Regions from separate parts of the Anoxybacillus sp. CHMUD genome, predicted to be linked through region 1. Evidence: predicted binding sites of a transcription regulator. Region 1 holds the regulator's gene; each other region holds the start of a gene.
What was found. The regulator Rex, encoded in region 1, represses fermentation and respiration genes when NADH is low (regulators of the CRP and FNR family bind a similar motif). The targets are predictions, from matches to a motif close to TTGTGAAATATTTCACAA.

Region 1 (7,550 bases):
ATATGGATATAAGTCAACTTGACGCGATTGCAGTAACAGAAGGACCGGGATTAGTTGGGGCGTTATTGATTGGTGTAAATGCGGCGAAAGCGTTGGCTTTTGCACATCGCATTCCGCTTGTTGGCGTGCACCATATCGCAGGACATATTTACGCAAATCAACTTGTACAAGAAATGAAATTTCCGCTTCTGGCGCTTGTTGTGTCTGGAGGTCATACAGAGCTCATTTACATGAAAGAGCATGGGATATTTGAGGTGATTGGAGAAACGCGTGATGATGCGGCTGGAGAAGCGTATGACAAAGTTGCCCGGGCCTTGCAACTCCCTTATCCAGGGGGACCTCATATCGATCGTTTAGCGAAACAAGGGAAACCAATTATTGATTTACCGCGCGCGTGGTTAGAAGAAGGTTCGTATGATTTTAGTTTTAGTGGATTAAAATCAGCGGTTATTAACACGTTGCACAATGCAAAGCAACGTGGAGAAATGATCCGACCTGAAGATATGGCGGCAAGTTTTCAAGCAAGTGTCGTTGAGGTATTAGTGAGAAAAACAATCGAAGCAGCCATGCATTACAGCGTAAAACAAATATTGCTGGCTGGCGGTGTGGCGGCAAATGAAGGGTTACGTACACAATTACAAAAACAAATGAATCAACTGCCAGAAGTCGAGTTAGTTATCCCGCCGTTGTCGCTTTGTACAGATAATGCAGCGATGATTGCAGCAGCGGGAACAGTATTATTTCAACAAGGAAAGCGTGCCACCATGGCATTAAATGCAAACCCAAGTTTACTGTTATAGCAAGAAGGTGTCCCAAAAGCAATGGGGCACCTTTTTCTAATTGTCATACGAATTTTTCTAAGAACAATTCAGCTTGTTGTGGATTATTTTATCCACATACATGTGAATAATGTGGAAAACGTTGATTGTATGTTATTTTATCATAACAAGTTAACCACAACAAAATGGGGGATTTTTCTTTTGTTGTTGTGGATAATGTGGAAAAGTCCGTGAATAACTTATATTTAGGTGTTTTTTCTGTGGATATGTTTGTGTAAAAAGATGGGGCTAGTCCACAAGTGGAGCTAGCCCATTATTATTGTTGTAAACGTTCCCACTGTTCGAATAGTTCATCAAATTTTTGTTTTAGGGCGTCAATGTGCGCTTGTGTGTCTCGAGCTTTTTCATAGTCGTTGTAACAGGAAGGATCATATAATTGTTGTTCATACGTAGCAATTTGTTGTTCGATTTGCTCCATTTCCGTTTCTAGCTGTTCGATTTTTCGTTGTCGTTGTCGTTCTAATTTTTTTCGTTCTTTTTCTTCTTCGTACGAACGTTTTGGTGACAACGATTCGCCCGTTTTAGTTTTTTGGCTAATTTGTCCAAGCTCAAGCAGCTCTGCTTTTTTTGCTACGTAATAATCATAGTCCCCTAAATACTCAACAAGACCGTCTGTGGATAACTCATATATTTTTGTTGCAATTTTGTTAATAAAATAACGATCGTGTGAAACGAATATAATTGTTCCTGGGTATTCTATGAGCGCTTGTTCTAGCACTTCTTTGCTATCTAAATCCAAATGGTTTGTCGGTTCATCTAAAACTAATACGTTTGCCTTCTTCATCATGAGTTTAGCGAGAGCGAGTCGCGCTTTTTCTCCACCGCTTAACGTCTGAACAGGCTTCAATACGTCGTCACCAGAAAATAAAAAGTTGCCGAGAATGGTCCGAATTTCTTTCTCTGTTCTTAATCGATCTTCGTCCCACAGTTCGTCGATCACTCGTTTGTTTGATGTTAATTGTGCTTGTTCTTGATCATAATAGCCAATTTGTACGTTTGTTCCGTAGCGTATTTCTCCTTGTTTTGGATGGAGTTGTTTGATGATCGTTTTTAAAAGAGTTGATTTTCCAATTCCATTGGGTCCAATTAGCGCAATACTATCTCCGCGAGTGATACGGAATGAAAGGTTTGTTGCGATGATGTGATCGTAACCGATTGCTAAGTTGTTAGCTGTCAGCACGTCGTTTCCGCTTGGGCGTTCGATTTCGAAACGAAACGATGCCGATTTTTCATCACCGAGTGGCTTGTCGATGATATTCATTTTTTCTAATTGTTTTCTACGGCTTTGTGCTCGCTTCGTTGTTGATGCACGAGCGATGTTGCGTTGAATAAAATCTTTTAATTTTGTAATTTCCTCTTGTTGTTTTTCATACAATTTTAGTTGTTGTTCAAATTGTTCAGCACGTTGTTGTAAGTAGCTTGTATAGTTTCCGACATATTTTTTTATTTTTGTGCGTGATAGTTCATACACTTGTGTCACGATTTGGTCAAGAAAATAGCGATCGTGGGAGACGATAAGAATGGCCCCATCGTAATTTTTTAAATATTGTTCAAGCCATTGCAACGTTTCCATATCTAAATGGTTTGTCGGTTCGTCTAAAATGAGCAAATCGGGCCTTGTAAGGAGCAGTTTACCAAGCGCTAGCCTCGTCCGCTGTCCACCGCTTAATGTAGATACTTTTGTCGTATAATCGTACTGTGAGAAGCGGAGACCATGAAGAACCGAACGAATATCTGCTTCATATTGATAGCCGCCTTTTTCTTTGAATTCTGTTTGTAAACGATCATATTGCTCAAGTAGGCGCTCATAGTCAGCATCATGTAAACTCATTTGTTGTTCTAGTTCACGTAATTGTTTTTCCATTTGTTGTAGCGGGGCAAACACATCGAGCATTTCTTCCCAAATGGAACGATGAGCTTGCAACCCTGTATATTGATCTAAATAACCGATCGTTACGTGTTTCGGTTTAATGATTTCGCCTGTGTCGTATGACAACTGTCCGGCAATGATTTTTAATAATGTCGATTTTCCCGCGCCATTTCTTCCAACTAACGCAATACGGTCTTTTTCTTGTATTTCAAGCTTAATGTCTGATAAAACTTGTTCCGCTCCATATGATTTGGATAGTTGATTTACTTGTAAAATGATCATTCTTTCTCACCTCAATCTTCTTTTGATAGTGTAACGTACTTTCTTGATATTCGGCAACACTAGTGTACGAATAACAAATTTGACAAAAATAATAATAAAGGGTACAAAGGAAAGACAGAATGAAAAAAATAGTGTATAGTTTAGAAGTGGGGAGAATTTTTTAGACGTATAGGAGAGAAAAATGAAAGCGCTAACTATTTGTGAAAGGAAATGTGGGGGATTGACTCGTGAATAATGAACAACCAAAAATTCCGCAGGCGACCGCAAAGCGACTACCGTTGTACTATCGTTTTTTGAAAAACTTGCATGCATCAGGCAAGCAACGTGTATCTTCAGCGGAGTTAAGCGAAGCTGTAAAAGTCGATTCAGCAACGATTCGCCGTGATTTTTCATACTTTGGTGCGCTTGGAAAAAAAGGATACGGATATAATGTGAATTATTTGCTGTCGTTTTTCCGAAAAACGTTAGACCAAGATGAAACGACAGAAGTAGCGTTATTTGGCGTCGGTAATTTAGGGACAGCATTTTTGAACTACAATTTTAGCAAAAATAACAATACGAAAATCGTAATGGCGTTCGATGTTGATCCGGATAAAGTGGGAACAAAAGTCGGAGGGGTTCCGGTTTATCATTTAGATGAATTGGAAGAAAAGCTTGGAGGGATTACGGTAGCGATTTTAACCGTTCCTGCTCAAGTTGCCCAGCCGATTACTGACCGACTTGTTCAAAAAGGCATTAAAGGGATTTTAAACTTTACGCCTGCTCGCTTGCATGTGCCAGAACATATTCGTGTTCACCATATTGATTTAGCGGTCGAATTGCAGTCACTCGTTTACTTTTTAAAACATTACGGAAATGAGTAAACCTCCCGTTTACGAGCGGGAGGTTTTTTTTCGTAAAGAACGAATTCCTGCGCCGAAATCAAATGTAGCAATTAAAATAAATAGCATCGTTGTGATGTCCCAAATACCATCATCGGCGGTATGGACAGCAAAATAAGTAAATAAAATGCCAGTGAGAAAATAAAACAACGGTTCAGACTTCATGAAAACAGCCTCCAAATTACGAATTGCATTCGTTCTGCCTCACGCATAATGCTTTCGATTTCTTCAGCAAATAATGTTTGAATTGCAACGACAAAGGTGTTCATCAGTACATGTGCTGCAATAGGTACGATAATACGCTTTGTTTTGACATATAGGAAAGCAAATACAAATCCCATCGTTGCATAAAGAAGCAAATGTTCGAACTCTAAATGAACAACAGCAAATAAAAGCGAGCTGATGATGGCTGATAAGAAAAAGTTATATTTTTGATACAGCGTTCCGAAAATAATTTTTCGAAAAATGATTTCTTCTAAAACTGGACCAACGATTGAAGTGACGAGCATAAGAGCTGGTGTAAGTTTGACCATTTCGACGATCCGTCTCGTGTTCTCGGACCCCATTTCGACCCCAAAGAGGTGTACTTCGATGTTTGCTGCAACGCCTTGGGCGAAAAGAGCGAGCAAAAACCCCCCAATTGCCCAAAAGAATGACATGCCAATCGATGCTTGATGGCGATCATATGAGTATTTCATATCTTCTTTCATAAAATAAAGAACGAGAAAAAGAGCAATCGAGAAACTAATAACAGCCCAATAACCAGAAGCGATCGAAAAAGCTATTTCTTTATTTGATGCGTTGACAAAGCCGCTATGTGCAAGTAAAGGGACGCCGACTAAGCTCGATAGCTGCATGGCGATATATGTAATGATGACATACCAATATTGTTTTTTCACATGGTCAACCCCTTTTTACAAAATAAATACTTTTTCATTTTACCATATTTTTTGTATGAATTTCGAAAGGAAAGACATAATGAAAGAGGGAAATATGTATTGAAAAATTTTTAACTTCCTACTTGCAAAATTGAAAAAAGTTCATTAATATAATAAGTGTGTTAGCACTCAATAAGAATGAGTGCTAATAACGGAACGAAAATCTAATTAAGGAGGTCGTTTGCCGTGTTGAAGCCACTAGGCGATCGTATTGTCATTGAATTAATTCAAACTGAAGAAAAAACAGCGAGCGGAATTGTCTTACCAGACACAGCAAAAGAAAAACCACAAGAAGGAAAAGTTGTGGCAGTTGGTTCAGGTCGCGTTCTTGATAATGGTGAGCGCGTAGCTCCAGAGGTAAGCGTTGGTGACCGCATCATCTTCTCAAAATATGCGGGTACAGAAGTAAAATATGATGGAAAAGAATACTTAATTTTGCGTGAAAGTGACATTTTAGCTGTGATTGGTTAATCGTTCGCCTGATAACATATAAAGCGTACAAAAATACTTAACAAAAAAAATCATCATCAAGGGGGTAAGATGTATGGCAAAAGAAATTAAATTCAGCGAAGAAGCTCGTCGTGCGATGTTACGCGGTGTAGATAAATTAGCTGATGCAGTAAAAGTAACATTAGGTCCAAAAGGTCGTAACGTTGTATTAGAGAAAAAGTTCGGTTCTCCATTAATTACAAATGACGGTGTAACGATTGCGAAAGAGATTGAATTAGAAGATCCGTTTGAAAATATGGGTGCGAAGCTTGTTGCGGAAGTAGCAAGCAAAACAAACGATGTTGCTGGTGACGGTACAACAACAGCAACTGTATTAGCACAAGCGATGATTCGTGAAGGATTGAAAAACGTAACAGCTGGTGCGAACCCAATGGGTATTCGCAAAGGTATTGAAAAAGCTGTTGCAGTTGCGGTAGAAGAATTAAAAGCGATCTCTAAACCAATCGAAGGTAAAGATTCTATCGCTCAAGTTGCAGCTATTTCTGCAGCTGACGAAGAAGTTGGTCAACTTATCGCTGAAGCGATGGAACGTGTTGGTAAAGATGGCGTCATTACATTAGAAGAGTCTAAAGGTTTCACAACAGAATTAGATGTTGTGGAAGGTATGCAATTTGACCGTGGTTATGTATCTCCATACATGGTTACAGACTCTGATAAAATGGAAGCTGTATTGGAAAATCCATACATCTTAATTACAGATAAAAAAGTTTCAAGCATTCAAGAACTTCTTCCTGTATTAGAGCAAGTTGTTCAACAAGGTAAGCCATTGTTAATTATTGCTGAAGATGTAGAAGGCGAAGCGCTTGCAACATTAGTTGTGAACAAACTTCGTGGTACATTCACAGCTGTTGCAGTTAAAGCGCCTGGCTTCGGTGATCGTCGCAAAGCGATGCTTCAAGATATCGCGATCTTAACAGGTGGCGAAGTTATCACAGAAGAGTTAGGTCGCGAATTGAAATCAACAACAATTGCTTCCCTTGGTCGTGCAGCGAAAGTTGTTGTAACAAAAGAACATACAACAATCGTTGATGGCGCTGGTCGTGCCGAAGACATTCAAGCACGCATCAACCAAATTCGTGCACAATTAGAAGAAACAACTTCTGAATTTGACCGTGAAAAATTACAAGAGCGCTTAGCGAAATTAGCTGGTGGCGTTGCGGTAATCAAAGTTGGTGCTGCAACAGAAACAGAATTAAAAGAGCGTAAATTACGCATTGAAGACGCATTAAACGCAACACGTGCGGCAGTTGAAGAAGGTATCGTTGCCGGCGGTGGTACAGCGTTAATGAACGTATACAGCAAAGTTGCAGCCATTGAAGCTGAAGGCGACGAAGCAACTGGTGTGAAAATCGTTCTTCGTGCGATTGAAGAGCCAGTTCGTCAAATCGCGCAAAACGCTGGTTTAGAAGGCTCTGTCATCGTAGAACGCTTAAAAACAGAAAAACCTGGCATCGGCTTCAACGCAGCAACTGGCGAGTGGGTTGACATGATCGAAGCAGGTATCGTTGACCCAACAAAAGTAACTCGCTCTGCACTTCAAAACGCAGCATCTGTTGCCGCTATGTTCTTAACAACTGAGGCAGTCGTTGCTGACAAACCAGAAGAAAACAAAAACACACCAGGCATGCCAGACATGGGCGGCATGATGTAATACCTTTCAATTTCGCTAGGGAGAAGTGGATGTGTCCGCTTCTCCTACATTTTTTATATATTCACCCTTACAAAAATGTAAGGGTATTTTTTATTTTTAGACATCTGAAAATGAGGTTTGAATGTTAATATAGACATATACAATTAAACGAAATTTTGCGAAGGAGTATGATTATGTTAGAAGACGTTACATTTAGAATAGCAAGTATAGATGATTTACCGACAATCGTTAGCATTTACAACTCGACAATTCCAAGTCGATTAGTAACTGCTGATACAGAGCCCGTATCGATAGACGATAGATTGGAATGGTTTAAGGAACACAACCCTAATCAAAGACCTTTATGGATGGTGGAATATGGAGATGAAGTTTGTGGTTGGGTAAGCCTTCAATCTTTTTACGGGAGACCAGCCTATCATGCGACTGCTGAAATAAGTATTTATCTTCATGAAAATTTTAGAGGAAAAGGGTTAGGGAAAAGGATTTTAGCTAAAGTGATCGAGGAGTGTCCGAAGTTTAGCATTGATACTTTGCTCGGATTCATCTTTGCGCACAACGAGCCAAGCATGAAACTATTTT
Region 2 (7,550 bases), on a different contig from region 1:
CACCGTTAAACCGTCTGGGTGATAGTCAGAAGCAGAAATACGAACAAACAACGGTCCGCTCCATACTTCTTTTACCGCTTCAATCACTTCACTTAAAAAGCGGTAGCGATTTTCCCCGTATTCATCTGTTCGTTTGTTTGTAAGAGGCGATAAAAACTCGTTAATGAGATAGCCGTGAGCAGCATGAATTTCAATGACATCAAATCCTGCTTCCTTGGCGCGACGTGCACCTTGTTGAAACGCATGAATCGTTTCTTCAATGTCCGCTTTTGTCATCTCTTTTGGCGTGCGCATCGTTTCATCAAATGGAAGTGGTGATGGCGCGATGATTTCTCCGGCAACCATCGCTTTTCGTCCGGCATGGGCAAGTTGGATGCCGATTTTGGCGCCTTGTTCGTGAACAAGTGAGGTAAGTGTACGTAATCCGTCAATATGGTCATCATTCCAAATGCCTAAATCGCGAGCTGAAATTCTTCCTTGTGGTGTCACGGCTGTCGCTTCGACAATAATAAGCCCGACTTGCCCGACAGCACGAGATGCATAATGAATGAGATGCCAATTGTGCACCGTTCCGTCTTCGCGATCGCACGCATACATACACATCGGCGACATAACAATGCGGTTTTTAAAGGTAACATCTCGAATCGTATATGGTGAAAATAACATGGCTAATCCCTCCCACAGTATGTTTCATAACAAATGATACCATGGGTATTTGGAAAAGAAAAACAACTTGCACTATTGAACGGAGGAAAGCAGCGCCTCACCGAGTTCTTTTGAACGTTCAGTCGCTCGTTTAATGCAGGCAATCATCGCTTCTTGATAGCGATAACGTTCAAGTACGCCAATGCCTGCTTCTGTTGTTCCGCCTGGACTTGTCACTTCTTTGCGTAAGATGGAAGGATGCTTATTTGTTGCTTTTAACATATGGGCCGCGCCGATAATCGTTTGTAAAATAAGCTCTTTGGCAATATCACGCTCAAGCCCAATTTCATCCGCTGCTTTTTCCATCGCTTCAACTAAATAGTAAACGTACGCTGGTCCGCTGCCGGATAATCCTGTCACTGCGTGTAAATGCTGCTCATCAACAATCGTAACGATCCCGACTGTTTCAAATAGCTCTTTTGCCATGTGTAAATGTTCAGCTGTTGCATAGGTACCTTTTGCTAGCGCTGTGGCGGATTGCCCGATCGCCGCTGATGTGTTTGGCATGGCGCGAATGACAGGCATTTGTTTTCCAATGAGCGATGCAATTGTATCGGTCGTTACTCCCGCAAGCAATGAAATAATAAGTTGCTGTTCGTTAAATGCATGTTTGATCGACGTCAAGCTATCCGCAACGTCTTTTGGCTTCATCGCTAAAATCACGATATGAGCTTCTTTCACTGCTTTTGCTTTATCTGTGTCGATTCGTACCCCGTATGTTTGTTGCATATATGTCAGTCGTTCCATTCGAGAGCGATTCGTTACGATCATTTGCTCTGGCTTATATAACGTTTGTGTCACCCCAGAAATAAGTGCTTCTGCCATCGATCCTGCACCGAGAAACGTGATTGTCATACTTTCTCCTCCTCGTCTCCAAAATAAAAAAGACCTTTCGTCCGATAAAGGACGGAAAGGTCTTTATTTCCGCGGTACCACCTTTGTTGGCACAATGTGCCCACCTCTTATGCCGGTATCGTCGGCAAGACGGTTAGGTTTGCCTAACAGCTCATAGGGTAGGTTCCATGATAAAGAGGGTAATGAAACCTTTCAGCCAATGGGTTTCACTCTCTTTTACCGTTTATCATGTACTGGCCCTAGTCATCGCTTCGTACATATATGATTTGTTTGCAATTATGCATGAAAAACAAGCGTGTTGTCAATAGGTTTCACGGTTTTATTTTCTGAATTTTTTTAATAAATAAATAAAAATAAATGACAAACAGAGAAAATAAGTGTAAACTGATAAACAGACGAAACGGAAAATTATGATGATATAATGAAGGAGTCAGAAAAATGGAACAGTTACATCGCATTGTCGTTCCCACGCCATTTGCTGTTGGGGATGTGAACATGTATATTATCGAAGGGGATCGTTTAACGCTCATCGATGCGGGTGTAAAAACGGAAGAAGCATGGCATGTGTTCGTTCGTGAATTGCGCGAACTCGGCTATAAACCGGAACATATTGAACAAGTGATCATTACACATCACCATCCGGATCATGTTGGATTACTTGATTATTTACCTTCGACCATTCCCGTCATCGGTCATCGGAAAGCCGCCCCTTGGATTGCAAAAGATGCTGCCTTTTTTGCATGGCATCAACAATATTTTGAGCAGTTTTTAATGGAATGTGGAATTGGTGAAGAAGGAATAGCGAAACTTGGAAACTTCCGACGCTCCCTTCGTTTTTCGTGCGAGCGCTCGCTCACACAAGAAGTGAAAGAAGGGGATGTGATCGAAGGATGGATGGTTATCGAAACGCCAGGTCATGCGCAAAGTCATATTGTATTATATCGTGAATCGGACGGTCTGATGATCGGAGGAGATCATTTGTTAGCGACCATTTCATCGAATCCGTTGTTAGAGCCGCCTGCGATCGGTGAACAAGAGCGCCCAAAACCACTTTTGCAATATAACGATTCATTGAAAAAGTTGTTGAATTATGACATTACAACAATTGTTACAGGACACGGGGAAAATGTGACAGATGTTGCACCACTTGTCGAAAAGAGGTTAGAAAAACAAAAAGAGCGTGCCGAACACGTATGGAAATTGTTGAGTGAAAAACCGATGACAGCATTTGACGTATGCCGTGCGCTTTTCCCAACCGTATATGAACGGGAATTTTTATTGACGATGTCTGAAGCGATTGGTCAACTTGATTATTTAGAAGCGATCGGAGCGGTGAAAAAACAAAAAGATGGTCAAATATATATGTACGAAGTGGTGAGATCATGAAGTTAGCAGGGAAATACGTCGTCATTACAGGAGCATCGAGCGGTATTGGCGAACAAATCGCATACGAAGTAGCGAAGCGCGGGGGAATACCGATATTGCTCGCTCGCTCAAAAGAAAAGTTGGCGCAAATTGCGCAACATATTGAACAAACGTACAACATCCCCTGCGTATATGAATCGCTAGATGTTAGTAATCAAGAAGAAGTAGATGCTGTATTTGATCGATTACTTGCGTCCGTCGATATCGATATTCTCGTCAATAATGCGGGGTTCGGTGTGTTTCGGTATGTCGAGCATATCGATCTCTCAGAAGCGAAGCAAATGTTTGATGTCAATGTGCTCGGATTGATCGCGTGTACAAAAAAAGTGTACACACATATGATGAAGAAGCGGTCCGGCCACATTATTAATATCGCATCGCAAGCAGGAAAAATCGCAACGCCAAAATCGAGCGTATATGCCGCAACAAAACATGCTGTCCTTGGATTTACAAATAGCTTGCGAATGGAAGCGTCCATGTATGGCATTTTTGTCACTGCTGTGAACCCAGGACCGATCAAAACAAACTTTTTTACTGTCGCTGATACGTCCGGAGAATATGTGAAAAACGTGAAACGATGGATGCTTCGTCCGGAATTTGTCGCCAAGCGCGTCGTTGATGTGATGCTTACCCCTACGCGCGAAGTGAATTTGCCGTTTTGGATGCATATAGGAAGTCGCGTGTATCAATTATTTCCATCGGTCGTCGAAAAAATGGGAAAACGGGCATTTTTAAAAAAGTAAGCGAGGTGTAAATGGTGAAAATTACGATCACGGAACGAGCGATCGAACAACTTCGTCGTGTTCGTGGAAACAAGCACGTCAAGCTTACATATGATACAGATGATTGTGGTTGTGCTGTCAATGGAGTGCCTATGTTACTGCTTGTCGAGCAATTAGACGAACATGATGTAGCGATTGAAACAAACGATATGCCGATTTGGATGGAAAAACATCGGCTCATTTTCTTTGATGAACAAATGACGATTGATGTTGTCGATGGGGCAGGATGTTTTCAATTAAAAAGCCCCAATCAAATATTGAATCCGCGCATGTCGCTGATGGAGCGCTAACAAAGTAAAAAGCCCGGAATAAAAGCCGGGCTTATTCGTTTTTTGGTGCGCGAACGACGGATTGAAATTTTCCTTTATGAGATGCATCACAAAATGGCATATTTTGTGAGAGCCCGCAACGACAGAGAGAAAATGTTTCTTTTGTTTCAAACTTGTTTCCTTCCATATCAATTAATTCAACATCTCCGGTCACACGAAATGAACCGTTATCCATCACTTTAATTTGCACTTTCGCCATATATTCCACCTCCTTGTATACCTTATATCGTATATACTATCTATTTTATATTAGAAATGCAAGGACGTGCATATTTGTCAGAACAGTGACAAGATAAATGGATGTGATTTTTTGTGATCAATGTCACATGATATAAATATTCCTTCTTGTACAATGAGAAGTAGTGAGCGAATCGGAGGGATGAAATATGCGTGATTTTCAACAAAATCCGTTTATTGTTATATGGGAGTTAACACGGGCATGTCAGCTCAATTGTCTTCATTGTCGGGCCGAAGCACAGTATCACCGTGATCCGCGTGAATTAACGTTTGAAGAAGGGAAGCGATTAATTGATGATATTTATGAAATGGATCAGCCTCTTCTCGTGTTTACAGGTGGAGATCCGCTTATGCGTCCAGATGTGTACGATATTGCTAAATATGCGATTGATAAAGGACTTCGTGTATCGATGACCCCAAGTGCAACACCAAACGTGACAAAAGAAGCGATCCGAAAAGCAAAAGAAGTAGGCCTTGCTCGTTGGGCGTTTAGTTTAGATGGACCAAACGCTCAAATTCACGATCACTTTCGTGGAACATCTGGCTCGTTCGACTTAACAATGAAAGCGATTCAATATTTACACGAACTCGACATTCCCATTCAAATAAATACAGTCATCTCTCGTTATAACGTTCATGTGCTTGACGAGATGGTGCAACTTGTTGAAGAGCTCGGCTGCGTGCTTTGGAGTGTATTTTTTCTCGTACCGACGGGCAGGGGAAAAAAGACAGATATGATTTCGCCTGTTGAGCATGAAAAAGTGTTTCGTTGGCTTTACGAAACGAGCAAACGTGTACCGTTTGATATAAAAACAACAGCAGGACAACATTATCGTCGCGTTGTTTTACAACAAAAAATGCGAGAACGTCAAATTCACGGTGACATTCGTTATGAAGATGTGCTAATGAAAGGATTAACTGGACAAGTAGACGGACTAGGGCGTGCCCCAAAAGGAGTAAACGATGGAAACGGTTTTGTATTTATTTCGCATATTGGTGACGTATATCCAAGTGGACTATTGCCTGTAAAAGCAGGGAATGTACGTGAACAACCGTTATCCCATATTTATCGCCATTCTCCAATTTTCAAACAGTTAAGAAATCCAGACGGATATAAAGGAAAATGTGGCATATGTGAATTTCGTTACGTTTGTGGTGGATCGCGTTCAAGAGCATATGCGGTTACAGGCGACTACTTAGCAAGCGAACCGTACTGCGTCTACATCCCAAAAGCATGGCGTCAAAAAGAAAGGGTCGGCGAATAGCCGCCTTTTTTCTATTCATCCATACAGGCGATAAGTTCCTTATTTGTGTAAATTGGGAACTTGTCTTTTTTCTACAAACATTTTATTCATATGAAAGAACGTATGAAAGTTTTGTGAACATAACAAAAATTGTGAACAATATAACAGTACTGATCGATAAATTTTTTTACGATAAAATTGTCAAACGATAAAGCGAGGGGGGGAATAAAGATGGAACGATTAAAACAATTTCTTCGAGTTGGTCATTTACCGACACTTCTTTCGTCTTTTTTGTACTTTGATATTAGTTTTATGATCTGGGTGATTCTTGGGGCAACAGGAACGTTTATTGTGGAAGATTTAAGATTGACCCCTGCACAAAAAGGAATGATGGTAGGAATCCCTGTATTAGGAGGAGCGTTGCTTCGTATTCCAATGGGACTATTAGCAGACCGATTCGGTGGTAAGAAAATGGGAATGATCGGAATGGTTTTGACATCCGTGCCTCTTTTATGGGGTTGGTTGTTTGCTGATACATTGACACAAATTTATGCGCTTGGATTGTTATTAGGAGTAGCAGGAGCTAGTTTTGCCGTCGCTCTTCCTTTAGCAAGCCGTTGGTATCCGAAAGAACATCAAGGTTTGGCGATGGGAATTGCAGGTGCGGGAAATAGCGGAACGGTTTTAGCAATGTTGTTTGGTCCTCGTATCGCAGAAGAGTATGGTTGGAATAGTGTATTTGGATTAGCGCTCGTTCCTCTCTTTGTTGCTTTTATTGTATTTATCATCTTCGCAAAAGAATGCCCGACTGCGGTAAAACCAGCAAAAATATCGGAATATATGCGCGTGATGAAAATGAAGGAAACGTGGTTGTTTAGCTTTTTTTATAGCTTATCTTTTGGTGGATTTGTCGGAATGACGAGCTATTTAACACTATTCTTTTTCGATCAATACGGAGTAGATAAAGTGACGGCAGGAGATTTTGTGACGCTTGTCGTATTTGCGGGAAGCTTTGTTCGGCCAATTGGTGGCTATTTAGCTGATAAATATGGTGGAATGAAATTGCTCGTTTGGCTGTTTACAGGCGCTACTGTTACATTGGTGATTGTCGGTATGCTTCCGTCTGTTTATGTTGCATTAGCTCTTTTGTTTACCACACTTATTTTTTTCGGTACAGCGAATGGGGCACTATTTCAAGTCATTCCAAATGTATTCCCGAAAGAAGTCGGATTATTGACAGGTTTTGTCGGTGCAGCAGGTGGATTAGGAGGGTTCTTTTTACCTAATATTTTAGGTTTATTTAAACAATGGACGAATTCATATTCGTATGGCTTTTGGTGGGTAGCAGCAACTATGTTTGTTGCAATGCTTATTATGAGACGATTGCGAAAAACGATCGCTTAAATATTATTTTTTAACATTGTATGAACGTTTCTGAATATGTGATGCACATCACATTCTTATTTATGTGGTTTCTTTATGATGAAAGTACAACAATCATTTTTATAAATCATACTTCAAAAAGGAGAGATAACGTTATGAGTCAACCATTGAAAACGGCTTCAGAAAACGGTGAACGGACAAGTCGAATTGGTTCTTATTGGAACCCAGAAGACCCAGTATTTTGGGAAAAAGAAGGAAAAAAACATGCTCGTCGAAATCTGTGGATCTCTGTTCCAACGTTAATGTTGGCATTTATCGTTTGGCAAATTTGGTCTATTACTGCAGCACGTTTGAATGACATTGGATTCCAGTTGACGCAAAGTCAATTATTTACGTTAGCCGCTGTTCCGGGGTTAGTAGGTGCAACATTTCGTTTTGTTTACACGTTTGCTGTTGGGAAATTTGGCGGAAGAAACTGGACTGTTTTTTCGACAGGAATACTACTTGTTCCCGCAATCGGTGTAGGATTAGCCGTACAAAATCCCAATACACCGTATTGGCTCATGTTGCTGTTAGCGGCATTCTGTGGA
Region 3 (7,550 bases), on a different contig from region 1:
TCGATCATGTCAATGGCGTCGCCATCCCGACAAAACGTTTTCACTTCGTCGTAATCATAAGGAGCCGTATATTCAATCCGTTCGCCAGATTTATAATATACACGCGCATACGGTTTCCCTGTTTTTACTTTCACAAGATTTGCACTTGTCGGAATTGGACTAGACGGTAAAAGCTGAGCACCGATCAATTCATTAATTAAACTAGATTTTCCTGCAGAAAAGTGTCCACAAAAAGCAATCGTAAACTCTTTATGATACACTTTTTTAATTAATTGTTTCGTTTTATTTGCTTGAGTCATGTCACCTCTTTTAATAAATTCGTCATGAAGTGCGATGAGACGATATAACCATTGTTGCAATGATTGTGTTTTTGTCATATGCATTTTCCCCATACCCCTTTTAAAAAATCTACCTTCATTTTACTGTAGTTCACAGAAAAATAAAATCCCCCTACTTATGAGGAGATTTTAATAAACGTAGCGCCTGTTCCTCTACACGAATACGGATAGATAAGAGGTACACGTTCCATACTGTAAATATGACAGCTGTCCAATATGCTTGAAACATCAGGGGAATAACAAGGAGTTCTAGAACAACAACGAGGTAATTCGGATGACGAAACCATCGATACGGTCCTTTTTGTATTCGTTCTGCATTTGGCAATACAATAATTTTCGTATTCCAATACCGCCCAAGCGAAGCAATGGTCCAAAAACGAAATAGCTGTAGAATGATAAAGATATTAAACAAAAATGACCATAAAGCAGATGCATGTTTTTTCCTTCCCTCGAGCAAAAGCGAGACAAAAAATAAACTATGCATACAAACAATATGTTTATAGTGATTTTGCCCGAACTCTTTCGCCCCTCTCTCCTTCATCCATCGTTCATTTCTTTTTGCCCAGTACAACTCAACAAATCGTTGAGCAAGTAAAAAGAGAAATACTTTCCATTTCATAATTTCTCTCCCCATTTTAACAATAAAAGCTCACAGCTAAATCCCGGTCCCATCGCCATCATTAAACCGTGTTGTTGAGTGATAGGCTGTTGTAAAAAACGCTGTAAAACAGCAAGCACAGTTACAGACGACATATTTCCATGCTCTCGTAAAACATGAATCGCATGAGTTAACTTATTTTCATCTATATGTAACCCCTCTTGATAGGCATCGAGCACTTTTTTACCACCTGGATGTACGACAAAATGTTCAATTTGCGAAACACAAATCCCGTTTTTTCTTAAAAACAATTCCACGATTTCACCAATCGATTGACGAATAATAGTCGGAATATGCCTAGAGAACACCACATAAAATCCGTTATCTTTTATATCCCACCCCATAACATCCTCCATGTTACGCATAAATATCGATTGCATATCGATCACCTGTGGATCTATGCTTTGTAACTGTACATCATTCCCTACAACACACGCACAACCTACTCCATCCGCAAATAGTGATGTGCCAATAAGATTGCTTTTTGACACATCGTCAAGTTGAAAAGTGAGACTGCAAAACTCTACCGCGAGGACAAGCACTTTCGCTTTTGGATATGCTCGACAGTAATCTACCGCTCGAGCAATGCCAACTGCTCCCCCGGCACATCCGAGCCCCCATATAGGAATCCGTTTCGTATGTATCGAAAAAGGCAGCTCGTTCATTATTCTTGCCTCAATGCTCGGTGTAGCAATCCCCGTCGTTGAAATAAAAAAATAGCTTCAATATCTTCGAACGGAATGTTTCCGCGATGTAAACAACGTTCAATTGCTTCTTTTCCATATTGAACGGCATGTTCAATATACAGTTCATTTTTCTCAGCGAACGAATGAGCTGTCATATACCAATGTAACGGTTGTACAAATGACCTTGATTGAATATGGTCATGTTCAAAAATCGATAATAGACGATCGATATGCTCATAACGATGTTGAAACATACGTTTGATTGCAATCATCACCTCGTTTTGTGAAACACGGTAAGGAAGTTCAGCTAATTCCACTGCAACGATGCTCGGCATACATCTCTATCCTTTCATTTTCATTAATGATAATATTTTTCTGATAAAGGAATTTTATACATATTAAGTAAAAAAGCCTCCCTCACCACAATAGGAGGAAAGCTTTCGACGTTTTGAAAGGAGGTATGTTGTTGTGCACTTCCATTATAACGCAATTTATTGTTTCGTCACTATGTTTTTTTATGTTTTCTTTGTCTACATTTGTCGAAAAATGATGTAATCGAAACGAAAAATTTGTTATGATGAAGAAAAAAGGGGTCTTGTTATGGCTTTAGGTGAGAAAATTACAACGATTTTAAACGGAACGATCGAATCGATTCGCTCTGTCATCCCGCTAGCAATGACAATCGAAAAACCTTCATTGTTTACACAACCTTTCACTCAAACGTCCATTAGTGTATTAATTGGGATGACCGGAGACTTACGGGGACGCCTTATGATTGAAGGGCATGAAACGATATTTGGAAGTATCGGAGAAACGATGTTCGGCATGCCTTTAGAAGGTGAAATGCTCGAATCATTTACCGGTGAGCTCGGCAATATGATTGCAGGAAACTTGGCAACGATCGTATCTCAAAAGGGAATTACAATCGATATCACTCCTCCTACTGTTCTTGTTGGTCAAACAAAAATTTACGGTTTTGATAAAGCATTTCGCGTACCGATTCACTTTGAAAATAAAGGAGAATTGCAGCTTATTTTAACAATTGATAACGAATAAGTGCAAAGAGAAGCTTGCGTTTGTAAGCTTCTTTTTTTATTTTTTATCCATATTTTTCTAAATATTTCACACTTCTTTCACAACCTCACAAAATTCGTGTGACAAAAGTCACAGATACTCCTTATTTTTACGGTTATGATGATGGTAAAGTAACGAATGAACAATTTGTGAAATGTACGAAGAAAGCGTTTCATTTCGCAAATTGTTTTGTATGATGTAAGTGTATACATTTCTAATTAAGGTTTATTTAGGAAAGGAGGAATAAAAATGAAAACCCAATTAAACACAAACACCCCAAAAACAAAAGTGGAGAAAGAGCCTACATTGAAAGGAACGCTCGCTTCTGTTTTATTTTTAGGATTTTTCCTCATTTTCACGTGGGTAAGCGTATATTTCTTGTTTTTGAATCGTTTATAGAGAGAAAGGAGACGGGACGTTATGCACATGCATAAATATGAAAAAATTTGGCTGTTTTTCGGCATCGGTTCATTATTCGTATTTTTAGCTGTCTTAGGAGTTGGTGCATTCGCACAAGGAACACAGCCGCCAAGCTGTTTAACAACGATCGATCCGGAAAAAGTCGATCAAACACCACCATTTGATAAACCTGGTCTTGTTAAAACTGGAGACAATGAATATCAACTCAATATCGTTGCTTCTGCATTTGCGTACACGCCAAATCAAGTCGAAATTCCAAAAGGAGCAAAAGTAACGATCAACGTAGCAACGAAAGATGTCATTCACGGATTTGAAATGGCCGGAACAAACGTAAATATGATGGTTGAACCTGGTTATGTAAGCAGCTATACACAAACATTCGATAAAGTCGGTGAATATGTCATTTTATGTAACGAATATTGCGGTGCCGGTCACCACTTAATGACAGCGAAAGTGAAGGTGGTTGAACAATGATGAACGAAACTTGGAAAGTAGATGCACGTGATGGCAAATTAGCCATGGCTCATATTTATGTCGCCTTCGTTGCTCTGGCGTTAGGAGGACTCGCTGGTCTATTACAGGTGCTTGTACGCTCTGGAAAATTCGAATTGCCAGCAGGCATTAGCTATTATACAATTTTAACAACGCATGGCGTATTGCTTGGACTCGTTTTAACTACATTTTTCATTATCGGTTTTCAATTTGCAGCTGTAAGTCGGACGGCTGGAACGCTTTCTGATCGCGCACGCTTTTGGGGATGGGTCGGTTTTTGGCTCATGACAATTGGTACAGCCATTACTGCCTTTTACATTTTAATTGGCGAAGCTTCTGTTTTATATACATTCTATGCACCACTACAAGCACACGCAGGTTTTTATATTGGTTTAACACTTGTTGTTGTCGGGAGCTGGGTGAGTGGATTTGCGATGTTCGCTCATTATGCAAAATGGAAAAAAGCTCATCCTGGTCAAGTAAGTCCGTTACTTACGTTCATGTCTGTTGTTAACATGGTGTTATGGCTCGTTTGCTCGCTAGGTGTTGCAGCAACTGTATTATTCCAACTTATTCCTTGGTCATTAGGTTATGTCGATCGTATTAACGTACTTGTGAGTCGAACATTATTCTGGTATTTCGGTCACCCACTCGTATATTTCTGGTTATTGCCTGCATATATGATTTGGTATGCGATTATCCCAAAAATTATTGGCGGAAAAATGTTTTCTGACTCACTTGCTCGCATGTCGTTCATTTTATTCTTAATTTTCTCGATTCCTGTCGGTTTCCACCATCAACTCGTGGAACCTGGAATCGATCCAGCTTGGAAATACTTACAAGTTATCTTAACGTTTATGGTCGTTATTCCATCACTCATGACCGCGTTTTCGATGTTTGCAACATTTGAAATGTATGGGCGCTCAAAAGGAGCGACAGGATTATTCGGATGGTTACGAAAATTACCATGGGGTGATGCCCGCTTCTTTGCACCATTTATCGGTATGTTGTTCTTTATCCCTGCCGGTGCTGGTGGTCTTATAAACGCATCACACCAATTAAACCAAGTCGTTCATAACACAATTTGGGTAACTGGTCACTTCCATTTAACGTTAGCTACAACAGTTGTGTTGACATTTTTTGGCGCAGCATATTGGCTCATCCCGCACTTAACGGGACGTGTCATGACAAAAGCGATGAACCGTTTGGCGATCATTCAAACGATCGTTTGGTCGATTGGTATGATTTTCATGTCTAGTGCAATGCACTTTGCAGGGTTGCTTGGCGCTCCTCGCCGTTCAGCATTTTCAACATACGGAGATGCACCACAAGCGCTAGAGTGGATTCCTTACCAAATCGCTCAAGCAGTTGGAGGAACAATCTTATTCATCGGTATTATTCTTGTGCTCATTATCGTTACAAACTTAGCATTTTTCGCTCCAAAAGGCGAGACAGAGTTTCCAGTTGCTGAAGTTGCTGAACAGGCTGAGCGTACACCACTCGTATTTGAAAACTGGAAATTATGGATCGGCATTGCTGTTGTACTCATTTTAATTGCATATACTGTTCCATTTATCGATATGATCCAAAATGCACCTCCTGGCTCAAAAGGATTTAAACTTTGGTAAAAAAAACCGGGCGTTTGCCCGGTTTTTTATAATCGATAAATATGTTTATATTTGTCTTCCAAATAGCGAATCAAGTAAGTTGGATTTAACCCCTCTCCAGTTACTTCGTACAAAATCTCAAGCGGCTTTTTCGTCTTTCCATATTGGTGAATATGGTTTGTAAGCCACTCTCGAATACGCCCGAATTCCCCGTTTTCAATCAACTGATCAACATTTGTCAACTCTTTCTCCATTGCATATTTAAACTGGGCGGCATACATATATCCGAGGGCGTATGACGGAAAATAACCAAAACTTCCCCCAGCCCAATGAACATCTTGAAGAATCCCTTCTGCATCACGTTTTGGACGAACACCTAAATACGCCTCATATTTTTCATTCCAAATATGTGGTAAATCTCTTACTTCAATTGCGTCATCAAACAACGCTTTTTCCATTTCATATCGAATGATAATATGTAATGGATACGTCAACTCATCCGCTTCAATGCGAATAAGAGACGGTTTGGACTCATTAATTGCGCGATAAAAATCATCCAATGAAACGTCAACAAAATGCGGAGCATATTGTTGTAGCAAGCTATAATATCGCTTCCAAAACGAATAATGACGAGCAATAAAATTTTCATAAAACAGCGACTGCGACTCATGAATGCCCATCGACGTACCATCGTAAAGCGGTGTACCTGCCCATTCTTTAGAGATGTTCTGTTCATAAAGAGCGTGGCCGCATTCATGAATTGTACCAAATACTGCTGTTCGAAAATCGTTTTCGTCATATTTTGTTGTAATTCGGACATCCCCTTCATTTAACGTTATCGCAAAAGGATGTACAGTTTCATCAAGTCGTCCTGCATCAAAATCGTAGCCTAATTCTTTTAAGAGGACTAAACTAAACGCTCGTTGCTTTTCTTTCGGAAATGACTGAAATAAAAAATTCGTTTCCGGCTTGTGTCGCGACTCGTTAATTTGTTGAACGAGCGGAACAATATGATTGCGTAATTTTGAAAACACATCATCTAACAAGTCGACAGTCACACCAGGTTCGTATAAATCTAATAACGTATTATATGGGTGTCCATTTGTCCCCCAATATGTGACAAAGCGTTTCGTGAAATCAACAAGTTGCTTTAAGTATGGTTCAAAAAGCGAAAAGTCAGATTTCGCTTTCGCTTCTTCCCACACACTCTCTGCTTTCGATTGTAAAATGACATATTGTTTGTATTCATCAGCAGGAATTTTTTTGTTGCGTTCGTACTCTTTTTGGCATTCTGCTAACGTATAACGAGTGACCGACGATACTTGTTCTTGTACAGACTTCGCTGAAAGTTCCGCAATATATGCGGCCATTTGCTCGGACGTTGACATATGAAACACATCTTGTGATAACATCCCGATCACTTCCGAACGTTGGTCAATCCCTTTCTTCGGCGCCCCTGTACGTAAGTCCCAATACATAAGCGAAATCGCTTCTTTATATGCCATTATTTTTTTGACATATTGCAAAAACTGTTTTTCAATTTCTTGAATATTTTTTTTCATCTTCTCCCCTCCATTCCATTGTATTTGTTATTCTACAATACTTACAATTATTCCTTTATTTTTGATGTACGTCTGTCGGCAGTACACGCTTTATTGTTTCAATCACTTGCATAGGTTCATCGTCTGTCACAAAAATACATACAATTCCCCGATCATCTCGTTGGCGAATAAGTCGGCCTACCCCTTGTCGTAATCGTAAAATCATATACGGAACGTCCACTTCCCAAAATGGATTGTCTGTTTGTTTTCGTTTCGCTTGAAAAACAGGGTCATTTGGCGGATAAGGGAGCGCCCAAATGATGACGTTGCTTAGTGACGGACCAGGAATGTCTAATCCTTCCCATAAATGTTGGGCACATAAAATTGTTTCTTCTTCATTTTGAAAACGGGAAACAAGTTCGCTAATTTCTTGATCCCCTTCAAATAAAAAGGTGAATCCTTCTTCTTGCTGAGCACGAGCTTTAAATTCATTTAATTGTTCACGCGTTGGAAACAACACAAGTGCACGCCCGTTTGTTTCCCGAATTTTTTCGATAGCGTATGCGTATTTCTTTTCAAATATGCGTTCGTTATTTTCAAATATCGGCATGTAAATTGTCATTTGTTCCTCATAATCAAATGGAGAATCAACATGAAATGATAAATACTCATCAATACCTAGACTCTTTGCCATATAATCAAATGATTTTTCATTCGATAATGTAGCAGATGAA
Region 4 (7,550 bases), on a different contig from region 1:
GCCGTTAAAAAGATTTCTGGATCGGGCTTCATGCGCGTAATTGTTTTTACGTCGACGATGACGTCGAAAAATGAACGCACACCAAGCCGCTCAACAACTACACTTGCATTTGAACTTGACGATGCGAGCGCCATCGGGACACCGTCGCGCTGAATGTCGCGAAGGAGATCTATCATTCCCGGCAACACGTCGTTTGGCGACAATTGCTCGATCAACACACGATAATATTGACCGCGCCGGTCGCCAAGGGCTCGCTTTTCTTCTTCCGACCATTCACGCGCCTTTTCTCCAAGAAGCGCCTCAACCATCGCCTGTCTGCTCATGCCTTGTAGCTTTTGATTGAGCTGTCGATCAAACGGTACCCCAATTTCATCGGCGACACGTTTTGTCGCGATATAATATAGCTCAACCGTATCTGCAATGACGCCATCTAAATCAAAAATAACTGCTTCAATCATTGCGTCCTCCCATTTGACTTTCCACCATTTTTCTTAGCCGCGGGCTAAGCGAAAGCTTCATCCAATGTTCATATATTTCTTTCTTTTCCGCTAGCGACAAATGATAAAGCTCCCCTGCCACTTGTTTTGCTCGCTTCGTCACATCGTAAAGAGAAATAGCTGCTGCAACGGAAATATTGAAACTTTGCACAAATCCATTCATCGGAATGACGAACTTTCCATCTGCCAAAGCAAGCGCCTCTTCTGATACACCACGATGCTCATTTCCGAACAAAAGCACTGTCGGCTTCGCTACGTCAATTTGTTCAAGCGGAATTGTTCCTTCTCCTAAATAGCTTGCATATACTTGATAGCCGTTTTGTTGGAGATGGCGGATGGCCTGTTCAATCGATGAATGTTTATGCACATTGAGCCACTTGTCCGCATGTCGCGTCACCCATTTATTCGGTTCAAATGGAGCCGCTCCGGTGACGACATGAACGTCTTGAATACCGAACGCCTCGGCTGAACGTAACACCGCGGCTTGATTGTGCGGGTCATCAACCGCTTCCGTCAAAATGGTGATATATCTTGTTCGTTCGCTTAACACATCGTACATGCGCTTTAAGCGACTTGGCAAAATCATTTCCCAAAGCAAGCGATTGTCGTCAGTTAACAATCCTTCTTCTATACGTTGTGCTAACCATTGCTGTTCTTCCTCTTTTGCCATTCGCATGCGACAACCCTCCTACGCTTTAATGACATGTGCGGTTTTCCCATTTGTCAACTTTAATAAGTCTTGAACAGAAAGCTTCATTTGCATGCCAATTTTTCCTGCGCTCACAATGATTTGCTCGTGCAAAAGCGCCGATTCGTCGACATATGTCGCATATAGTTTTTTCATCCCAATGGGCGAGCAACCGCCACGCACATACCCTGTCATTTTTTCGATGTCTGCCACAGGCAACATATGCACGCTTTTTTCACCGACAATATTCGCCGCTTTTTTCAAATCTAGCTCTGCTGCGACAGGGATGACGAATACGTAAAGTTGACCGCTTGCCCCTTTTGTGACAAGCGTTTTATACACTAGTTCTTCACGTTGCCCAATTTTTTTCGCAACCGATATTCCATCAATTTGTCCATCCGTATAATCGTAAGTAAACAGTTCATATGGTACACGTGCACGATCGAGCATGCGCACAGCATTCGTCTTTGCTTGTTTCATGATCCGTCCCTCACTTTCCTCTATTAGTGTACCATAAACAAAAAGAAGGGACATCCTTCATCGGACGTCCCTTATCCTCTTAAACCCCCTTATACGCTTGGCGATAAATGTCGGCAAGGTCGCTGACTAACGGCAATTTTGGATTGGCTGTTGTACATTGATCTTCAAAAGCTAGTTCAGCGAGTTGTTCGACTTTGCTTTCAAACTCTTCTTTTTTCACACCTGTAGCTGCGATGCTTAGCGGCATATCGAGTTCTTTCGCTAGCTTAATGATTGCTTGAACAAGGCTTTCGACACCTTCTTCTGTCGTTTTTGATGGCAAGCCAAGCAGGCGAGCAATTTGAGCATAACGCTCATCAGCGACGAAATGTTCGTACTTCGGAAACGCTGTAAACTTCTTCGGTTTTTGCGCGTTGTAACGAATGACATGCGGCATTAAAATTGTGTTCGCACGTCCGTGTGGGATATGGAATTCTGCCCCAAGTTTATGCGCTAAACTATGGTTAATGCCCAAAAATGCGTTCGCAAATGCCATACCAGCGATCGTTGATGCGTTATGCATTTTTTCACGCGCGACTTCATCGTTGCCGTTTTTATATGCGCGTGGCAAGTATTCAAAGACGAGTTGAATCGCTTTTAGTGCTAATCCGTCTGTGTAGTCGTTTGCCATGTTCGATACGTACGCTTCAATCGCATGTGTTAATACGTCCATACCTGTATCCGCTGTAATATGTTTTGGCATCGTCATGACGAATTGTGGGTCAACGATGGCGACATCTGGTGTTAACTCGTAGTCAGCAAGCGGATATTTGACGTTATTTTTCTTATCTGTAATGACCGCAAACGATGTCACTTCTGAACCTGTACCAGATGTTGTTGGAATCGCGACAAATTGCGCTTTTTGACCGAGTTTTGGATATTTAAATACGCGTTTACGAATATCTAAAAACTTTTGTTTTAAGCCATTAAAGTCGGTATTTGGATGTTCATAGAACAACCACATCGCTTTCGCCGCGTCCATCGCCGAACCACCGCCGAGCGCGATGATGACGTCTGGCTGGAACGCATGCATCATGTCGGCACCTTTCATCACTGTTTCAATTGATGGATCTGGTTCAACTTCTGAGAAAATTTCACAATGCACATAATCTGGACGTTTACGCAAATAGTATAACACTTTATCAACATAGCCGAGCTTCACCATGTCTGGGTCTGTAACGATAAAGGCACGTGAGATGTTTGGCATTTTCGCTAAATATTGTGTCGCGTATTTTTCGAAATAAATTTTCGGCGGAACTTTAAACCATTGCATGTTTACATTCCTTCTCGCTAATTTTTTAATATTAATTAAATGTGTCGCACCGACGTTTGTCGAAACGGAGTTGCCACCGAATGTACCGCAACCGAGCGTCAACGATGGAATGTATGCGTTATAAATATCACCGATCGCCCCTTGTGAAGACGGTGCGTTCGAAATGATTCGTCCCGCCTTCATTCGCTTACCGAATTCAAGAATGACGTCTTGATTTTCCGAATGAATGACAGCGGAGTGGCCAAGTCCACCAAATTCAAGCATTTCTTCTGCCCGCTTTAATCCTTCTTCTGTGCTATTCACCTTATAACAAGCCAATACCGGACTTAGTTTTTCACGAGAAAGCGGCTCTTGCTGACCAACGCTCTTTAACTCCGCAACAAGAATTTTCGTATCAGCAGGAACATCAACCCCTGCCATTTTCGCAATGTCATACGCTCGTTTCCCGACAATATTCGGATTCACTGCGCACGTATTTTCGTTAATCACTAGTTTTTCTACTTTTTTCTTTTCTTCCTCGTTTAAAAAGTAGCATTTGTTAGCGATCATTTCTTTTTTTACTTCATCATAAATTTCCTTATCGATAATGACCGCCTGTTCAGATGCACAAATCATGCCGTTATCAAACGTTTTAGAAAGAATAAGATCGTTCACCGCACGTTTAATATTTGCTGTTTTCTCAATATAGCAAGGTACGTTACCAGGTCCAACCCCTAATGCTGGCTTTCCTGAGCTATATGCCGCTTTCACCATGCCTGCTCCACCTGTCGCAAGAATGAGTGAAACACCAGGGTGATGCATCAATTGTTGCGTCGCTTCGACAGAAGGAGTTTCGATCCATTGAATACAATGTTCTGGCGCACCCGCAGCAATCGCTGCATCCCGTAAAATGCGTGCCGCTTCACTGCTGCATGTTTGAGCGGATGGGTGGAACGCAAAAATGATTGGATTGCGCGTTTTAATAGAAATGAGCGCTTTAAACATTGTTGTTGAAGTCGGGTTCGTGACTGGGGTTACCCCGGCGATAACGCCAACAGGCTCAGCAATTTCAATGATGCCTTCCTGTTCATTTTCGCGAATAACGCCGACGGTTTTATCGTATTTAATGTTATGGTAAATATATTCTGTCGCAAAAATATTTTTAATGATTTTATCTTCATATACACCGCGCTTTGTTTCTTCAATGGCTAGTTTCGCTAAATACATATGTTTATCAAGCCCAGCTAACGCCATTTGCTTGACGATATGATCGATCGTCTCTTGATCATAGTCACGAAACGCTTTTAACGCTTTTTGCGCATTGGCTACAAGCGTATCAATCATTTTCGTAACTTCTTTCTTTTGGTCTAATACTTTTTCCTCCACAGCCATATAAGCCCCTCCCATAATCATTTTTGTGAAAAACTTCACAAATTAGTTGAAAATAAAAATGTGATTGTTTTCACATTTTTATTTTAGTGAATTAGGCTTTGTTTGTGTGTGTCAACTTTGTGAAATATTGAGCAATTATATTGTATAAGAGAACCGCTTCTCATGAAGAAGACGGTTACTCACATACTGGATTGCGTGGAATTTTTGTAAAAGAAATATCGTTGTACATACGCGTATTCCGCTTAACAATGACGACATAATTTACTGTCCATATATAAGAAGGAATTTCTTGATCATCTTCAAACATCATTGCTTCAAATTCATCACCAATCATTTCTTCGAATAGCTCCAATGTATATGTTTCCGCATCTGTGGAAAAGTTTCTCCATTCGCATATAAGCATCAGCTGTCACCTCAACTTTTCTTTTGTTACCATCATTGTAACATTCTTTTCCCTAATTTAAATTGTGAAATATTGAACAAATCATGAATATTACTTATTCGTTATATACGCTTGTTTTGGATGATTTGGTTGATCTGGATACTTTAAGCGCATTTTCCCTTCCGCTAATAGCTTTCCTAAATAATTATTGCGCAATCCGTCTGGCGTTCGATCTAGTAAATGGGATAACTGTTTTAACATTAATGGTCGACGGGCACATAACTGCAAAATGACTTCTTCCATCTTAGCCGGTGCAAGTCTTTTTTTCTTACGCGCAATTTCAGCAATGCTCCATAGCTCCTGATCGATATTTCTTTCTTCTTCCTCATCCAATTTATTTACGGAGTTGAATGAGATGTTTACGGAGTTATCATCTTTATTTACGGAGCTATCCTTTTTATTTATGGAGTCAAGCACTTTATTTACGGGGTTTATTTCAATATTTAAGGAGTTTGGGTCTTTATTTACGGACTCAAACTCATTATTTACGGAGTTTTGATCGTTATTATAGGAGTTGTTTTCTTTATTTATGGAGTCTGATAATGGTGCATCGCCCATCCAATCACTCAATACCTCGATCTCATTTATACAGTCGTGTCTTTCTGGGAAGGACACAATAGGCAATGTAACAACCGTTCGTTTTTGAAAATCATATTGCTCAACAGCAAATTGTTGTGAGTAAATTGTCTCCATCGTTTTTAAACCGACTCCAGCACGTTTACAAAACTGAATGTAAATAAACATTTTAAACATATTTGGATTGCGCAAATAGCTGACTCCACCACTATTTGCTTGTTCTAAAGGAATACCAAACAAACCAGGGTTAGACATTTGAATACATGATCGCTGCCGTTCAACAATAATCCCTCCATCACCGCTATAATCAGCATGGACGATTGCATTCATTAACGCTTCATGGACAGCGTCTTTTTCAACTTGTGATACGTCGTTGACCTCGTGCATCACTTTAAAATAAAAATCATAAATATTTCCCGACCATGTTCCGTCCTGTGAAGTAAAACGGTTTGACCAATGCAGCTCATCATCTCCATATTCACGATACTCTAAAAAGTATTGTGGTAAAACTTCTGTAATCATTCGCTCTTCGCTAAACATAAGAAGTCCTGCGAGTGTGAGTCCCTCTTTGTTTGTGTCTCGTATTTTTCCCCATGCGCCGATTTTATATAAAAAATCTTTTGTTTCTAATCCGTTCCACGGGTGGTTTGGTTTCACTTTTGCAAATTGTTCGCGATAATGGCGAACAGATTCTAAATGCAGCTCATTAAGCCCATAATGTTCTAACACGACGTTATCTTGTAAACGAATATTTGCATCTTTATTCACTTTAACTCTCCCTCTTACGTTATGTTATTAAAACGTTTCGATACTCGTCTATTTCCATTTTATCATCTTTGCAAATGTTCATCATAAACTTTTCGATTTGGGGAAAATTAAGAAAAACATGGGTATGGAGGAACAAAAACATGTCTTTACCAAAGTTATCTCAATCGTATTGGCTACAAACAACAACGCTTCCGTCTTTTCCATCTTTGACGCAACCGATTGAAACGGATGTAGCGATTATTGGTGGAGGAATAACAGGTATTACAACCGCTTATTTGCTCGCTAAACAAGGCGTGCGTGTCGCCGTCATCGAAGCAAATCGGCTATGTCACGGCACAACAGGGCATACGACGGCAAAAATAACTGCCCAGCATGATCTCATTTATCATGAGCTGATTGCTCACTTCGGTGAGGATAGCGCTCGTCAATATTACGAAGCAAATAGCGAGGCAATACAGTTTATTTTGCAAACAATAAAAGAAAACGATATGCATTGCGACGTATCGCTAGAAGATGCATACGTATATACGACTGAAGAAACGCAATTATATAAGCTCGAGGCGGAATGGAAAGCATATGAAACGATCGGCATTGACGGAGCATATGTCGATCAACTGTCGCTTCCTTTTTCCGTTCAAGGTGCAATCATGATGCGCAACCAAGCGCAATTCCATCCGCTCCATTATTTAAAAACATTAGTGGAACTCGCTGTCAAACATGGGGCATCTTTTTATGAACAAACCGTTGCACAACATATTGAGACATCGACAAGACCGGTTGTACAAACGAAAAATGGAGCAACGATCACTTGTGACACCGTTGTCATTTGTACTCATTTTCCGTTTTTCGATCCTGCTTTTTACTTCGCACGACTGCATGCAGAACGATCATACGTCATTGCAGTCGAGTCGCATGAACGATTGCAAGGCATGTATTTAAGCGCAAATGAGCCAAAGCGATCGTTGCGATATACGATGATAGACGGAAAACCTCTTCTTTTCGTTGGTGGCGAGTCACATAAAGTCGGACAAGGAACCAACATGATTCATCACTATGAAGCGTTACAATCATTTTCAAAACATATATTCGGATTGTCGGACGTGCAATATCGCTGGTCGGCGCAAGATCTTGTCACACTAGACAATCTCCCATACATCGGTCCGATTCGCACAAGCCTTCCACACATACTTGTCGCGACAGGATATCGTAAATGGGGCATGACGACAAGTACAGTTGCTGCTCATCTGTTAGCCGATTTAGCGTTACAAAAAGAAAATCGTTACGCTCAACTGTTTGCCCCGTCACGCTTTGTCGCTGATCCATCACTCAATCACTTACTGACGGAAGGAATCGATGTCGCGAAACACTTCTTAATCGGAAAGCTTGAATACGCCCTTCGTACCCCTCGCGACATAT

Region 2: ETB99_RS00245 (nitrate/nitrite transporter) is a predicted target of Rex. The motif match lies at 5,728-5,745, and genes of this name have one in related genera.
Region 3: ETB99_RS03740 (cytochrome c oxidase subunit 2A) is a predicted target of Rex. The motif match lies at 2,793-2,810, and genes of this name have one in related genera.
Region 4: adhE (bifunctional acetaldehyde-CoA/alcohol dehydrogenase) is a predicted target of Rex. The motif match lies at 4,372-4,389, and genes of this name have one in related genera.

The regions. Positions count from the first base shown of each region.
Region 1 is NZ_SDLG01000030.1:4,772-12,321, reverse strand. It holds gene tsaD (tRNA (adenosine(37)-N6)-threonylcarbamoyltransferase complex transferase subunit TsaD) at 1-800, shown strand, start outside; gene ETB99_RS13950 (ABC-F family ATP-binding cassette domain-containing protein) at 1,096-2,991, opposite strand; gene ETB99_RS13945 (redox-sensing transcriptional repressor Rex) at 3,219-3,854, shown strand; gene ETB99_RS13940 (YdiK family protein) at 3,864-4,037, opposite strand; gene ETB99_RS13935 (CPBP family intramembrane glutamic endopeptidase) at 4,034-4,771, opposite strand; gene groES (co-chaperone GroES) at 4,997-5,281, shown strand; gene groL (chaperonin GroEL) at 5,355-6,971, shown strand; gene ETB99_RS13920 (GNAT family N-acetyltransferase) at 7,145-7,550, shown strand, end outside.
Region 2 is NZ_SDLG01000001.1:43,703-51,252, reverse strand. It holds gene namA (NADPH dehydrogenase NamA) at 1-666, opposite strand, end outside; gene proI (pyrroline-5-carboxylate reductase ProI) at 739-1,560, opposite strand; gene ETB99_RS00270 (MBL fold metallo-hydrolase) at 1,999-2,946, shown strand; gene ETB99_RS00265 (SDR family NAD(P)-dependent oxidoreductase) at 2,943-3,728, shown strand; gene ETB99_RS00260 (iron-sulfur cluster biosynthesis family protein) at 3,740-4,057, shown strand; gene ETB99_RS00255 (CDGSH iron-sulfur domain-containing protein) at 4,089-4,295, opposite strand; gene ETB99_RS00250 (TIGR04053 family radical SAM/SPASM domain-containing protein) at 4,483-5,598, shown strand; gene ETB99_RS00245 (nitrate/nitrite transporter) at 5,809-6,981, shown strand; gene ETB99_RS00240 (NarK family nitrate/nitrite MFS transporter) at 7,116-7,550, shown strand, end outside.
Region 3 is NZ_SDLG01000004.1:14,610-22,159, forward strand. It holds gene ETB99_RS03720 (dynamin family protein) at 1-392, opposite strand, end outside; gene ETB99_RS03725 (isoprenylcysteine carboxyl methyltransferase family protein) at 451-957, opposite strand; partial or broken gene ETB99_RS03730 (type III polyketide synthase) at 954-2,017, opposite strand; gene ETB99_RS03735 (chemotaxis protein CheX) at 2,283-2,738, shown strand; gene ETB99_RS03740 (cytochrome c oxidase subunit 2A) at 3,006-3,155, shown strand; gene ETB99_RS03745 (cytochrome c oxidase subunit II) at 3,177-3,650, shown strand; gene ETB99_RS03750 (b(o/a)3-type cytochrome-c oxidase subunit 1) at 3,647-5,296, shown strand; gene ETB99_RS03755 (carboxypeptidase M32) at 5,323-6,837, opposite strand; gene ETB99_RS03760 (ATP-dependent DNA helicase) at 6,893-7,550, opposite strand, start outside.
Region 4 is NZ_SDLG01000011.1:25,417-32,966, forward strand. It holds gene pgmB (beta-phosphoglucomutase) at 1-458, opposite strand, end outside; gene ETB99_RS09120 (TrmH family RNA methyltransferase) at 451-1,167, opposite strand; gene ybaK (Cys-tRNA(Pro) deacylase) at 1,186-1,665, opposite strand; gene adhE (bifunctional acetaldehyde-CoA/alcohol dehydrogenase) at 1,745-4,348, opposite strand; gene ETB99_RS09135 (hypothetical protein) at 4,524-4,751, opposite strand; gene ETB99_RS09140 (transcriptional regulator) at 4,842-6,134, opposite strand; gene ETB99_RS09145 (FAD-dependent oxidoreductase) at 6,275-7,550, shown strand, end outside.